DNA from 3 places in the Streptosporangium sp. NPDC001559 genome. Region 1 is predicted to be linked to each of the others. Evidence: riboswitches for the same ligand, from Rfam matches in the RefSeq annotation. Region 1 holds a riboswitch; each other region holds the start of a gene.

What was found. Region 1 has a riboswitch for cyclic di-AMP ahead of ACFYY8_RS06570 (CHAP domain-containing protein). Riboswitches for the same ligand answer to the same signal wherever they lie in the genome.
Region 2: another riboswitch for cyclic di-AMP. It lies ahead of ACFYY8_RS27745 (C40 family peptidase); the one in region 1 lies ahead of ACFYY8_RS06570 (CHAP domain-containing protein).
Region 3: another riboswitch for cyclic di-AMP. It lies ahead of ACFYY8_RS18980 (coiled-coil domain-containing protein); the one in region 1 lies ahead of ACFYY8_RS06570 (CHAP domain-containing protein).

Annotation. Positions count from the first base shown of each region.
Region 1 covers NZ_JBIAVG010000002.1:541,290-545,636, reverse strand. The annotation lists gene ACFYY8_RS06580 (DUF6716 putative glycosyltransferase) at 1-319, opposite strand, end outside; gene ACFYY8_RS06575 (hypothetical protein) at 331-1,368, opposite strand; cyclic di-AMP (ydaO/yuaA leader) riboswitch at 2,132-2,269, shown strand; gene ACFYY8_RS06570 (CHAP domain-containing protein) at 2,285-2,983, shown strand; gene ACFYY8_RS06565 (ABC transporter substrate-binding protein) at 3,379-4,347, shown strand, end outside.
Region 2 covers NZ_JBIAVG010000013.1:155,679-160,025, forward strand. The annotation lists gene ACFYY8_RS27735 (branched-chain amino acid aminotransferase) at 1-247, opposite strand, end outside; gene ACFYY8_RS27740 (3-isopropylmalate dehydrogenase) at 431-1,477, opposite strand; cyclic di-AMP (ydaO/yuaA leader) riboswitch at 1,626-1,840, shown strand; gene ACFYY8_RS27745 (C40 family peptidase) at 1,828-2,535, shown strand; gene serA (phosphoglycerate dehydrogenase) at 3,071-4,347, opposite strand, start outside.
Region 3 covers NZ_JBIAVG010000008.1:14,709-19,055, reverse strand. The annotation lists gene ACFYY8_RS18985 (RNA ligase RtcB family protein) at 1-899, opposite strand, end outside; gene ACFYY8_RS18980 (coiled-coil domain-containing protein) at 1,146-2,123, opposite strand; cyclic di-AMP (ydaO/yuaA leader) riboswitch at 2,126-2,260, opposite strand; gene galT (galactose-1-phosphate uridylyltransferase) at 2,332-3,411, opposite strand; gene ACFYY8_RS18970 (DeoR/GlpR family DNA-binding transcription regulator) at 3,408-4,196, opposite strand; gene ACFYY8_RS18965 (metal-dependent phosphohydrolase) at 4,279-4,347, opposite strand, start outside.

The DNA of each region.
Region 1 (4,347 bases):
GGATGGAGATGCCCGGCAGGCCGGAGACGAAGACGGGCCGTGGCGTGAGGCCGGAGAGGACCTCGCTGACCAGCACGTCCACCACGGGCCCGGTGCAGGCGACCAGCACCACGTCGGGCTTGAACCGCTCGGCGGCCCTGCGCAGGGCTCTGGCGGACAGCACCGGCGGGTCACCGGCCGCGCCGGCCACGGCCGCGTGGATCTGGGCCGGTGAGGGCGTGATGGGGGTACGGATCACCGTCAGCTCCGCCGTACAGCCCGAGGGCAGGCCCTCAAGCAGGTAGGCGGCCCACTTCAGGTAGGAATCCGAGTCGGCCACGGCCAGGACCTTCAACCTGTGACTCCAGTGTCGTGATGGGCGAACATCGATAGGTGCGTTCTGAGGGAGGGCGCCGCCTGGGCGGTCCACCACTCGTCGGGGACGTCCACGGTCTCCACGACGACGCCGCGGGCCGAAAGCAGGACGCGCAGGGAGGTGACCGCGGTCGAGGGCAGGCTCAGGACCCGCTGCTCGGCCTCCAGCCCGCGCAGCGTCATCTCCGCGGGGGCGCCGCCGTCGTAGACGGTGATCCCGGGCTGCCGTCCGACCCTGGCGAGGTCGCCGGGGTCCTCTCTGCGGTGCGGGAAGTAGGCGACGGGCCCGGTCGAGCCGAGTCCGGCCAGCCAGCCGAAGTAGTGCTCGCGGTGGATGAGGCCGTTGCGGACCAGGGAGGTGCCCAGGACGACGGTGCGTTCCCTCGGCCCCGGTCTGCGCATGGGCTGGGACCTGAGCCAGGCGAAGTCGTGGGTGACCAGTTCGGCCCCTCGTGCGCGTACGGCCCGCGCCAGGTCGTCGGGGACGGGAAGCGCCGTGAAGATCGACAGGCGGCCTGACCGGGCGGCCGCCCGCAGCCGTATGCCCGCGGCCGAGCCGAGCACCTTCCTGAGCGGTCCCGGGGTGGCTCTGGCCCGGAGCAGGGGCGTCCAGAACCGCCCGGTGAGCAGTTCCAGGAGCCTGATCGTGGCGAGCCCGTCGTCGACGATCACGATCCGTCCGGGCAGGGCGGTGAGCCAGGCCGCCTGGACCTTGCCGGAGAAGGCGTCGCCGACCGCCCAGCTCGTGCCCCTGCGGGGCCTGGGCATCTCGGGTGAGGGCTCGTCGAGTTCGAGCCCGGCCGGTGGGCCGAGTTTGGCGATCTCACGGCGGGTGACGGCCAGCGGGCGCAGCCCGGCCCTGGGCACCACCCGTGCGTGGGCGCCGAGCAGCCCCGCGTGGTGGGCCTCCACGGCGCAGAGCATCTGCAGCGGGGACTCCACCCAGGCAACGGCCGAACCCTGCTCCCGCGCGTGGTCTCGACCGTCCTCCACGCCGGGCGATGACCCGTTCACGACCGCCTCACCGTAACCCGGACGTCTTACGGCGCCGGGAACTACGGGTGAACACACGAATATGCCCTCTTGCGGGGCGTACCCGTGACGATCCGCCGTCATGTACGAAACCGTTTCGTACAGCCGGCCTCGGAGGTGCCGATCATGCGGACCGCTGATGACATCCCCGGCTGTCCGGCAGTACGGCACCGGTCACGGGTGACGGCAGTGGGATGGGGCCGCCGCCGCTTCGGCGCCTACCGCAGGCCCAAACCGGCCGATCCGCTGTTCGCCCTCGAACCGCGGCGCCCGGCCGGCGGCGAACCGCTCAGCCCGGCCGCTGTGGATCGCCTCCGAGGAGCTCACGGGCGTACGGTTCGCCGCACTCGCGTCACGCCCCTGACCGGCCGGGGCCGGGAGCGCCCCCTCCGGACGGGTAAAGGGACCCCCTCTTGACCCGGCGAAGGAGAGGTCGGCCAAAAGATCTACGTTTACCTGGCACGCGAAGTCCTCACCCTTGCCCTTTACCGTGCCCGGCATGACGGGATCCCCTTTCCCGCAGGGGATCGCGTCACCAAAAGGGAGATCGTCCCGGGCGGGTGAGGGCCCAGTCTTCCCCCTCGAACGGGGCCCATTCCCAAGCCAAGGCAATGTGTCGGACTTGTAATCGTCTGTCCGGTTCGCGTACGTTCAACGAATTCGCGGCGAACGCCCAGACCTTCGCAGGTCAGCGCATTGCCACGACATTGCCCGACCGTGCTCCACCAGGGGGACATCCGCCTGATGGACACGGCCGCCGAATCCGCAAGTCTCGCGGAACCGGGGACCCAAGTCCTTTGGGGTGAATCAGCGCATATGCGCTGTAGGACACTTTCCAGTCCGAACCCGTCAGCTAACCCGGTAGGCGGCATGGAAGCGACGCAAGGAGCAGTACCCCATGGCCAAGCACCGCCTTACCTCCACCCCCAAGACGCACTACCTGGCCCGTGTCGTCCTCGGCACCGCCATCGCCCTCAGCGGCGGGATCGTCGCCGGTGGACCCGCCCTGGCGGACACCCCCGAGCAGACGTCCGCCGCCGTCCAGAACGCGAGCGTGGACACCGCCAAGACCGGCCTCCAGGCCACGGCCGAGCGCCTGCCCAAGGTGACCGCCCAGCAGGTTCTGAACATCGCCTCCCAGCAGATCGGCGTCAGCGAGAACGCCCAGGGCGGCGGCACCAAGTTCCACTCCTGGTACATGTCCAGTGAGCGCGCCAAGGAGACCACCGCCCGCGACGGCGGCCGCGTCCAGGACTACGCCAACGCCCCCTGGTGCGCGATGTTCGTCTCCTGGGTCGGCGAGCAGGCCGGCATCCGCCCCACCATGGGCTGGGACGCCTACACCGTCACCCACGCCAAGTGGTTCAGGGACAACGGTCACTGGGGCACCACTCCCAAGCCCGGCGCCGTCGTCTACTTCGACTGGAAGGGCGGCAAGGACCTCGACGGGATCGACCACGTCGGCTTCGTGAAGCAGGACAACGGCAACGGCACGATCACCACGATCGAGGGCAACACCGGCAACGGCAAGGTCGAGCAGCGCATCCGTCCGACCTCCCAGGTCGTCGGCTACGGCTACCCGGTCTACAGCGGCTGACCCCACCCCTCCCTCCGTACGGCCCCCGCCGTACGAGACCCCCATCCGCGGCGGACTCCCCGCCCGCCGCGGCGGTGATCCCCCGAATCCGGAAAGGGCCGTGGCTCCCCGAGCCACGGCCCTTTCGGCATCCCACCCTCCGGTCAATATGGGAGCGCTCCCAAAAGGGAGTACGTCCGCTTTGTAGCCATTTATGCCCATGAGTCGCGAGATATTCGGACAGGGGTAACGGTTGCGTCTCGCCGTATTGACGTCTGCCCACCCGTCGGCCACGCTTCGTGGGAGCGCTCCCAACACGTTGAGGAACCGCCTCGTCGCAGAGCCGCGTCTGTCGGGGACCGGCCCGCGGCGACACCTCCCACCGATTCGGGCGAACGACCTGAGAGGGGTCCGGAATGTTGAACCACAGGCGGCGCGGCAGGCTCGCCGCGGTCACGACGGTCACGGCCGCGGCGCTGGCCTTGACCTCGTGCGGTTCCGGCGGGACGGACGGGCCCGCGTCCACGGTGGCCGAACCGGTCACCGTCACCGTGCACACCTTCGGCGGCGGCGAGAACTTCGGCTACGACAAGGCCGCCCAGACCTGGAACGCCGCCCACCCCGGCATCCAGATCAGATACCAGAACCTGACCGACCGCTTCGAGGACGTCTACCTGCCCCAGTTGCTCCAGCGGTTGCAGGCGGGCAGCGGCGCGGCCGACGTGGTCGCCCTGGACGAGGGCGCGATGGGCCTGATGAAGGCCCGCCCGCAGTTCTTCACCGACCTCGGGCAGTACGGCCTCGGAAGCCGCAAGGCCGACTTCCCCCTGGCCAAGTGGGACAACGGCGTCAACGCCGAGGGCAAGCTGTTCGCCCTCGGCACCGACATCGGCGGCATGACCATGTGCTACCGCACCGACCTGTTCGGGAAGGCGGGCCTGCCCACGGACCGCGAGGAGGTCGGCAGGCTCTGGCCCGACTGGAAGTCCTTCATGGACGTCGGCAGGAAATTCCAGGCCGCCAATCCCGGAAAGGACGCGCCGCGCTTCCTGGACGGCCCGAACACCCTCTACAACGTGATCCTCGCCCAGGAGGCGCAGAAGAACGGCGACATCACCTACATCGACACGTCCAACAAGCTCGTCATCGACGCCAACCCCGCCGTGAGGACCGCCTTCGACACGGTCAGGAGCTTCAGCGAGGCCGGGCTGACCGCCAAGCTGGCCTCCTTCACCCCGCCCTGGAACGCCGCCATCAAGAAGGGCGGCTTCGCCACGATGGGCTGCCCCGCCTGGATGCTCGGCGTGGTCTCCGGCGCCGCGGGCGAGTCGGGCAAGGGGAAGTGGGACGTCGCGACGGTGCCGGGAGGCGCGGGCAACTGGGGC
Region 2 (4,347 bases), on a different contig from region 1:
CCTTCAGCCCCTCGAAAAGTTCCTGGGCGTAGTGGAAGACCGAGGTCGCCGGGTCGAGGCTGAGCGGGCCGTACGGCGTGAGCCGCGCGTCGTGCCAGCCCTCTCCCTCGGTGTAGTCGATGGAGATCATGTGGTCGGTGAAGGTCTGACCGAATCCGGGATTCGCCAGTACCTGCTCGCGCTCGGCTGTGGAACGAGCGTGGTCGGAGAGCTGCACGTCGAAGGTCAGCTTCTGAGCGGTGGTCATGGCGGCGGTCCTTCTCTTCGTGGCGGAGTACACCTACGGTCCATTCTGGAACGGAGCAGGCACCGGAAAACTACTGCATATATGCCAAAATCCGGCAGCCTGCTCGGTGAGACGAACAAAAAAAGACGCGCCCGGTGGCTCTGCTGAGCCACCGGGCGCGTCTGGGGTCGTGCGGGCGGCTTGTCAGCCGGCTACTCGGGCGGTGATGTCGTCGCCGATCTCGTGGGTGGTACGGCTCGCCCACCCGGTCTGGCGCTCGACCAGGTCCTCGGCCACGGCCTGCTCGACCTTGGCCGCCTCCTCGGTCAGGCCGAGGTGGTCCAGGAGCATGGCGACCGACAGGATCGTGGCGGTCGGGTCGGCCTTGCCCTGGCCCGCGATGTCGGGGGCGCTGCCGTGGACCGGCTCGAACATGCTGGGCGCGGTGCGGTCGGGGTTGACGTTCCCGCTGGCCGCGAGGCCGATGCCACCGGCGACGGCGGCGCCGAGGTCGGTGATGATGTCGCCGAAGAGGTTGTCGGTGACGATCACGTCGAACCGCTCCGGCTGGGTGACGAAGAACATCGAGGCCGCGTCGACGTGGTAGTAGTCGGTGGCGACGTCGGGGTACTCAAGGCTGACCCGGTCGACGGTGCGGGACCACAGGTCGCCGGCGAAGGTGAGGACGTTGGTCTTGTGGATCAGCGACAGCTTCTTGCGCGGCCTGCTGAGCGCCTTCTCGAAGGCGTAGCGGACGACGCGCTCGACACCGTAGGCGGTGTTCAGCGACTCCTGCGTGGCGATCTCGTACGGCGTGCCACGGCGCAGCACACCACCGGCGCCCGCGTAGAGGCCCTCGGTGCCCTCGCGGATGACGACCATGTCGATGTCCTCGGGGCGGGAGCCGCCCAGCGGGGTCGCGACGCCGGGGAAGAGCTTGACCGGACGCAGGTTGACGTAGTGGTCGAGCTCGAAGCGGAGCTTGAGCAGCAGGTCGCGCTCCAGGATGCCCGGCGGCACACTGGGGTCGCCGACCGCGCCGAGCAGGATCGCGTCGTAACCGCGCAGTTCGTCGAGGACCGCCTCGGGCAGGATCTCACCGGTTCTGTGGTACCGGCCGGCACCCAGGTCGTAGGTGGTGGTCTCCACCTTCGTTCCGACGGCTTCGAGGACCTTCAGGCCCTCGGTGACGACCTCGACCCCGATCCCGTCTCCAGGGATGACGGCCAGACGAACATTGCGCGAATCCATACCGGGCACCCTATCTGCTCTGTCTCGACAATCGAACCATCGATCTCACCCCTCGGACACTTCCCTCTCGGGAAAGCCCCGAAAAGTTTGTCCTGTTTGCGATCTTTTGACCGTTTCGTTAAGGTCCTGGCCATTCGCATCGTCGCCTAATTCGCGCAGGCCATCCCCCTCTTTCGGTCCGCGCGGAGCCGGGGAACCACTTCCGGGGTCCACGAGGCGTCCGAGCCGCACTCCGTCTGGCGGAGCACGTTCCCGGCGTTTTCCACGAGGCCCCTCGGGGCGAGTCGGCGCCACCACGCGCCGTAGGGCGACCTCCACGCCCGAGCCCGACAGCTCACCCGGCCGGCCCTATGGAAGGAACGGTCCTGAACGGCAAGACCTACCCCCGTGTCCTGACCCTGATCGTCACCGGCTCGACCATCCTCGCGACGCCCGCCGTCGCACTGGCGGACTCCTCCCTCACCACCTCCTCCCCCACTCCTCTCCTCGCGCTCGCCGCCGCCGGGTTCGCCCTCGCGCACCCGGCCCCCACCGCGGAGAACTCCCGGACCCCGCTCACCGCCCCCACCGTCGAACCCGCCCCGGCCGGCTTCTCCGGGACCGGGCGGAAGGTCCCGGCCTGGAAGAAGGCGCTGAACTGGGCGATGTCCAAGCGCGGCACGCCGTACGTCTGGGGCGGCACGGGCAGGGGCGGCTTCGACTGCTCGGGCCTGATGCTCCGCGCGTACGGCGCCGCGGGCATCCGGCTGCCCCGCACGACGACCCAGCAGTACTCCGCGTTCGCCAGGAAGATCTCCTGGAAGAACCTCAAGCCCGGCGACCTGGTCTTCTTCCACAACCTCGGTCACGTCGGCATGATCACCAAGCCCGGTTACATGGTCCACGCCCCGCGCAGCGGCGACGTGGTCAAGGTGGAGAAGCTGCGGGCCTGGCGCCGCGCCAGCTTCGCAGGAGCCGTACGGCCGGACCCCAAGGGGGTCGAGCTCGCCGACGAGCAGGCGGAGCTGGACACGGCGATCAGGCAGTCGACCCAGGCCGGTACGGCCGTCGCCCGCTGACCCGCGCCTCTCCCGGTCCCGGGCGCCGCACCGTCCGTGGACTCGGAGGGCCTCGGGAGGACTCGGCTCAGGAGGAGTGCGGGGGCACTCCGCCGTTGTCGCGGCGGTCCAGCGCGGTCTGCAGGGCCTGGGCGGCCTCGTTCTCGTTGTCCTCGGGACGGTTCCAGGGATACATGTCGTACATGACGCTTCTCGTCTCGTTCGCACGGAGCTGACTGAAGGAGGAAGGGGAGCCTGGACCCTGGTCACGGGTCCTCATCGGATCGCGGATCCGGATCACGGATCGGCGGGAAGCCGGGGCCGACGAACGCCATCACACCGCGGCGAGTTGCCGGCCCGCCCCTGTGTCAGGCCTCGCCGCGGCAGGTAATAAGTACGAGAACCTGGCGCATTACCAGCCATAATAACCGGCCTCCTGAAATCTGTCTCACCCTTCGTGCAGCCTTCTCATATATTGAGACGACGCTCAGTCGGAAAAACAGACGGCCGCCGCCCCGCGAACGGGGGCGGCGGCCGTGGGAGCCGTGCTCCGGGATCAGTCGGCCAGGTCGACCGAGCGGCCGCTGTCGGCGCCGATCTCGCCGCCGATCTGGTCGAGCACCTCGGCCGGGATGGCGGAGTCGACGGTCAGCGCGATGAGGGCCTTGCCGCCCTTGGCGTCCCTGGCGACCTGCATGGAGGCGATGTTGATGCCGTGGTCGCCGAGGATTCGGCCGACGACGCCGACGACGCCGGGGCGGTCGTCGTAGGTGAAGAACGACAGGTGGTCGGTCGGCTCGATCTCCATCTGGTAGCCGTTGACCTCGACGATCTTCGTGACCTGCCGCGGGCCGGAGAGCGTGCCGGAGACCGAGACGGCGCGGCCGTCGGCCAGGACGCCGCGGACGGTCACCACGTTGCGCCAGTCGGGGCTCTCCGCGCTGGTCACCAGCTCGACGGTGACGCCGCGGTCCTTGGCCAGGAGCGGGGCGTTCACGTAGGTGACGGAGTCCTCGATCACGTCGGTGAAGACGCCCTTGAGGGCGGCCAGCTCCAGAACGCGGACGTCCTGGGAGGCGATCTCGCCGCGCACCTCGACGTCGAGCCTGGTGGCGACCTCACCGGCGAGAGCCGTGAAGACGCGGCCGAGCTTCTCCGCCAGGGGCAGGCCCGGCTTGACGTCCTCGGCGACGGCGCCGCCCTGGACGTTGACGGCGTCCGGCACGAACTCGCCGGCCAGGGCCAGCTTCACGCTGCGCGCGACCTGGGTGCCGGCCTTCTCCTGGGCCTCGTGGGTCGAGGCGCCCAGGTGCGGGGTGACGACGACCTGGTCCAGCTCGAACAGCGGGCTGTCGGTGACGGGCTCCTTGGGGAACACGTCGATGCCCGCGCCCGCGACGCGGCCTTCCTTGATCGCGGAGTAGAGGGCGCCCTCGTCGATGATGCCGCCGCGCGCGACGTTGATCAGGCGAACCGACGGCTTGACCTGGTGCAGCTCGCGGTCACCGATGAGCCCGATGGTCTCCTTGGACTTGGGCAGGTGCACGGTGATGAAGTCGGACTCGCGCAGGACCTCTTCGAGGGAGGCCAGCCTGACGCCCATCTGCGCGGCGCGGGCGGGCTGCAGGTAGGGGTCGTAGGCGATCAGCTCGACGCCGAACGGCTGCAGGCGCTGGGCGACCAGCTGGCCGATCTTGCCGAGGCCGAGGATGCCGACGACCTTCTCGTCCAGCTCGACGCCGGTGTACTTCGAGCGCTTCCACTCGCCGCCCTTGAGCGCGGCGTGGGCCTGGGCGACGTTGCGGGCCGAGGCGAGGATCAGCGCGACGGTGT
Region 3 (4,347 bases), on a different contig from region 1:
ATCTTGCGGCCCGCGCCGTGCGCGACGGAATGGTTGGCGTCCGGCCCGGCGTGGGCGGCCACGAGATAGGAGGGAGTGCCTCGAGTACCGGCGATGAGCACGTCACGGCCGTCACCCGGTGCCGCCCCCTTGCGGTGCAGGTAGACCCCGTCACGGATCTCGACCAGGTTGTGGCACTGGTCGAGGAACGGCTCGGCGGGCTCGGCCCCCAGGGCATGGGCGACCCGGGCCGCCAGCAACCGCCGGTTGAGCGATCCCCAGCGTACGGCGTCGTCGTGCATCGCCAGGTAGGCGCCGGGATCAGGGGCGGGGCCCGCGCCGTGGACCGCGGTGTGCTCCCGCAGGATCCGTTCGCCCAGCCCCCGGGAACCGCTGTGGACGACGAGAACGAGGTCGCCGGCGGTGAGTCCGAGACGGCTCGCGTGGCCCGGGTCGAAGACGGTCCCGATCCGGGCCAGCTCGACGAAATGGTTGCCCCGGCCGACCGTCCCGAGGCCCTCGACGTGACCGGCGGGGATGTCGCCCTCCACGACGACCCAGGCCGGATCGTCGGCGTCCTGCTCGGGATCCAGTGCGCGATCGAGGTCGGGGAAGCGGGCGGCGAGCTTCTCGGGCACGGCGCGCTTGAGCTTCATGGGGAACACGGCGATGCCACAGCCGATGTCGGAGCCCACCAGGAACGGGTACAGCACGGTCGACGCCATGGCGGCGCCGATGGGGGCGCCCTTGCCAGGGTGCAGGTCCGGCATGGCGGCGACGTGCGTCATGCCGTCGAGGGCGGCCACCTGGTGGCACTGCGTGAGGGCGTCTGACTCGATCCAGCTCTCAGGGGAGGCGAACACGGCGACGGTGGCCGGACCTGCGGCCGTGGGCGGCAGCGGGGGGCGTTGTTGCGACAAAAAGGCTCTCTTCCCTTAAAAGGGGCAGGCTGACAGCGCCGCGGGGCGCGTTGACGCCGTGGCGTCTCGGAGTGACGTGGCGCTGTCCGTCAGGACGTCATGAACACGGCGCCATGAACACCACGTTCCCTGAGCCCGCCACATGAGGCAAACGGTTTTGCGCCCACCGCCGTCTCGCGACCCGGCCGCACGCGGGAGGCACGAGGCCGGCGCCTTCATCGAAGCCCGGATGAGCAGGGCGATCGGCTAGTACATCGAGATGTGCACGTGGTCGTAGTGGTTGGCGGTCACGCCGCCCCGGTTGGACATGGCACGCCAGCCGGAACCGGTGTTGATGCGCTGACGCCAGATGACGTACTTGATGCCGAGCCTGTCCCTGTTCTTCAGGGCCCAGGCGGCGAGCTCGTCGCCGAGCTTGACGTTGGCCGCGGTGGGCATGGACCCGCCGGTGCTCATCATGAAGTCACAGGCACGGCCGAGGGGGTGCTCGCCCCCGTCGTTCGCCGATCGGTAGCAGCCGACCTCGTGGGGCAGCTGGAAGGCCTGTCCGACGGCATCGCGCATGATCCGCGTGCGGTCGGTGATGTTGTCGGTTCCGGCGGGCAGCTGGGGTGCCCAGCTGCCGTCGGTGCGGCGCCCCGAGCCCGTGGGAACGAGCTGTTCGAGCTTGTCCTCGATCACGCGGATGACCTTCTCCGCGTCCTCACGCTGAACCTGCACCGCCTTGGCCTCCTGCTCGATCTGCCTGGAGAGCTGGGCCGTCCTGTCCGCGGCCTGTTTCATGAGGTCCCGGCTCCGGGCGAAGCCCTGCAGCTGGGCGATCTGCTGGGCGGTCAGCTGTTCCATGACGGCCGCGCCGCCCACTTCGGGAGCCGCCAGGATCGAGGGAAGGTCGAGGGGGCCGCTCTGGTAACGGATCTGGACGATGGAGGCGACCTCCCTGCCCGCCTCGGCATAGGCCGCTTCCGCCTGGCGCAGGTCGGCCTGCGCGGTCTTCTCCGCCTCCTGCGCCTTCTTCAGCGACTCCCGTTTGGCGGCGTACGCCTCGATGAGCCGGTCGACTTTCTTGTTGAGCTGGGTCAGCTCGGCGCGGAGCCGGGACTCGTCGGGCTTCGGTGCGGCGTCCGCCGTTCCCGTGCAGCCGAGGACGAAGGTGAAGGTGAGGGCCGAGGCCAGGCAGGCGGCGGCCGTACGTCGATGGAAAGCGGGGGACAGAGCCGTCACAGCTCTCCTCTCCTCACGCCGACCGGGTTAGCTGACGGGTTCGGGCTGGAGGAAGCCCTTCCACCGAAGTGGTTCACCCCAGATGCGTGGGTCCCCGGCTCTCAGGTGAGGCACCTGAGATTAGGCATATCGTGCTGTTTGTCCGATGCGTGAGGATAGTAATGGTAAAAAGGTGACCGCGCGACCCCGAGTCGAGACCGATCAGTGATCATTCCGTGATAACCGCGCGCAGACGTCGAGCGGTCTCCTCGGGCGGAACGTCGTTCACGAAGGCCCCCATGGCCGACTCTGACCCGGCGAGATACTTGAGTTTGTCCGGTGCCCGGCGGATGCTGAACAGCTCAAGATGCGTGTACGCCAGGTCCCTGTCCACCCGCACCGGTGCCTGGTGCCACGCCGAGACGTACGGCATGGGCACCCCGAACAGCCCGTCCAGGCGGCGCAGCACCTCGGCGTAGAGCGGCCCGAACGCCGCGCGCTCGGCGGGGCCGAGTCCGTCGAGGCCGGGAACCCCGCGGTGCGGGTAGAGATGGACCTCGACCGGCCAGCGGGCCGCGGCGGGTACGAACGCCGTCCAGTGCTCGTTGGCCGCGACCACACGCTCGGCGGCCTCCCGTTCGGCCGCGAGCACGTCGGCGAAGAGGTTGCCGCCGGTGCGCTCCCTGTGCCGCCGCGCCGCGCCGAGCAGGGTCCGGGTGCGCGGGGTCACGTAGGGATAGGCGTAGATCTGACCGTGCGGGTGGGGCAGGGTGATGCCGATCTCCGGACCGCGGTTCTCGAAGCAGAACACCTGCTCGACCCCGGGCATCGCGGAGAGCGCGACGGTGCGGTCGATCCACGCCTCCATCACCAGCTCGACCCGCTCGGGAGAAAGCCTGGAGAAGGAGGAGTCGTGCTCGGAGGTGAAGCAGACGACCTCGCACCTGCCGACGCCGGGCCGTACCTCACTCAGGCCGCCGACCTGCGGATAGACGCCCAGATTCGTGGAGAAGGACGGGAAGCGGTTCTCGAAGACGGCCACGTCGTAGGCGGGGGAGGGGATCTCGGTCGGACGGCCGGGCGCCGAGGGGCACAACGGGCACTCGTCGGCGGGCGGCAGGAACGTACGGCTCTGCCGGTGCCCGGCGACCGCGACCCACTCCTCGGTGAGCGGGTCGTAGCGCAGTTCGGAGGCGGCGGGCCTGGGCGGCAGGTCGCGTGTGTCGACCGCGTCGCGCTCCGCGTCGTCCCGCAGGTCGAAGTAGAACAGCTCGCGGCCGTCGGCCAGATGGGTCGCGGTGCGCCTCATCGGTCGTGGGTCCCGTCACCGGCGACGACCAGCTCACCGACGCTGGCGGCGAGTTCCTCGCGGGCCTCCCGTCCCAGCCCGGTGTCCGTGATCAGGACGTGGGCCTCGGACAGCTCGGCGATCGTGCTGATCCCGACCGTCCCCCACTTGGTGTGGTCGGCGGGCACGACCAGGCGGTGCGCCGAGGCCACGAGCGCCCGGTCGGTCTCCGCTTCGAGCAGGTTGGGGGTGGTGAACCCGGCGCGGGCGCTCATCCCGTGCACGCCGAGGAACAGGGTGTCCACGTGCAGTCCTCTGATGGCCGCGACGGCCACCGGGCCGACCAGGGCGTCCGAGGGGGTGCGCACCCCGCCGGTCAGTACCACGGTGCGGTCGGCGCGCGGCGCGCGGTGGAAGACCTCGGCGATCCGGATCGAGTTGGTGATCACCGTCAACTCGGGTACGTCGGTCACGAAGTGGGCGAGGGTCCAGGTGGTGGTGCCCGCGGAGAGCGCTATCGCCGTGCCCGGCCTGACGAGCCCGGCGGCGTGCCTGGCGATCGCCTCCTTCTCCGGCTGCTGACGCGCGGACTTGGCGGTGAACCCGGGCTCCTCGGTGGACCCGGGTCCCGTGGCCGTCGCCCCGCCGTGGACCTTCTCCACGAGGCCGCGCTCCGCCAGCGCCTCAAGGTCCCTGCGGATCGTCATGTCGGAGACGCCGAACTCGCGGACCAGGTCGGCGACCCTGACCCCGCCGCTGCCGCGCACCCGTTCGAGAATCACCTGCTGCCGCTGCTGGGCGAGCATCGATCCCCTCCTTAATCCACCAGACTCCAGCAAATTACCACAGACTCACAGGAGTGAATGTTGGATTTTGGGGGTTAAGTGCTCACAGTCGCTCAAGCTCGGCATGGATGTTCGCCCGCGCTCGCGCCTCGAGGTCCGCGATGCGGAAGAT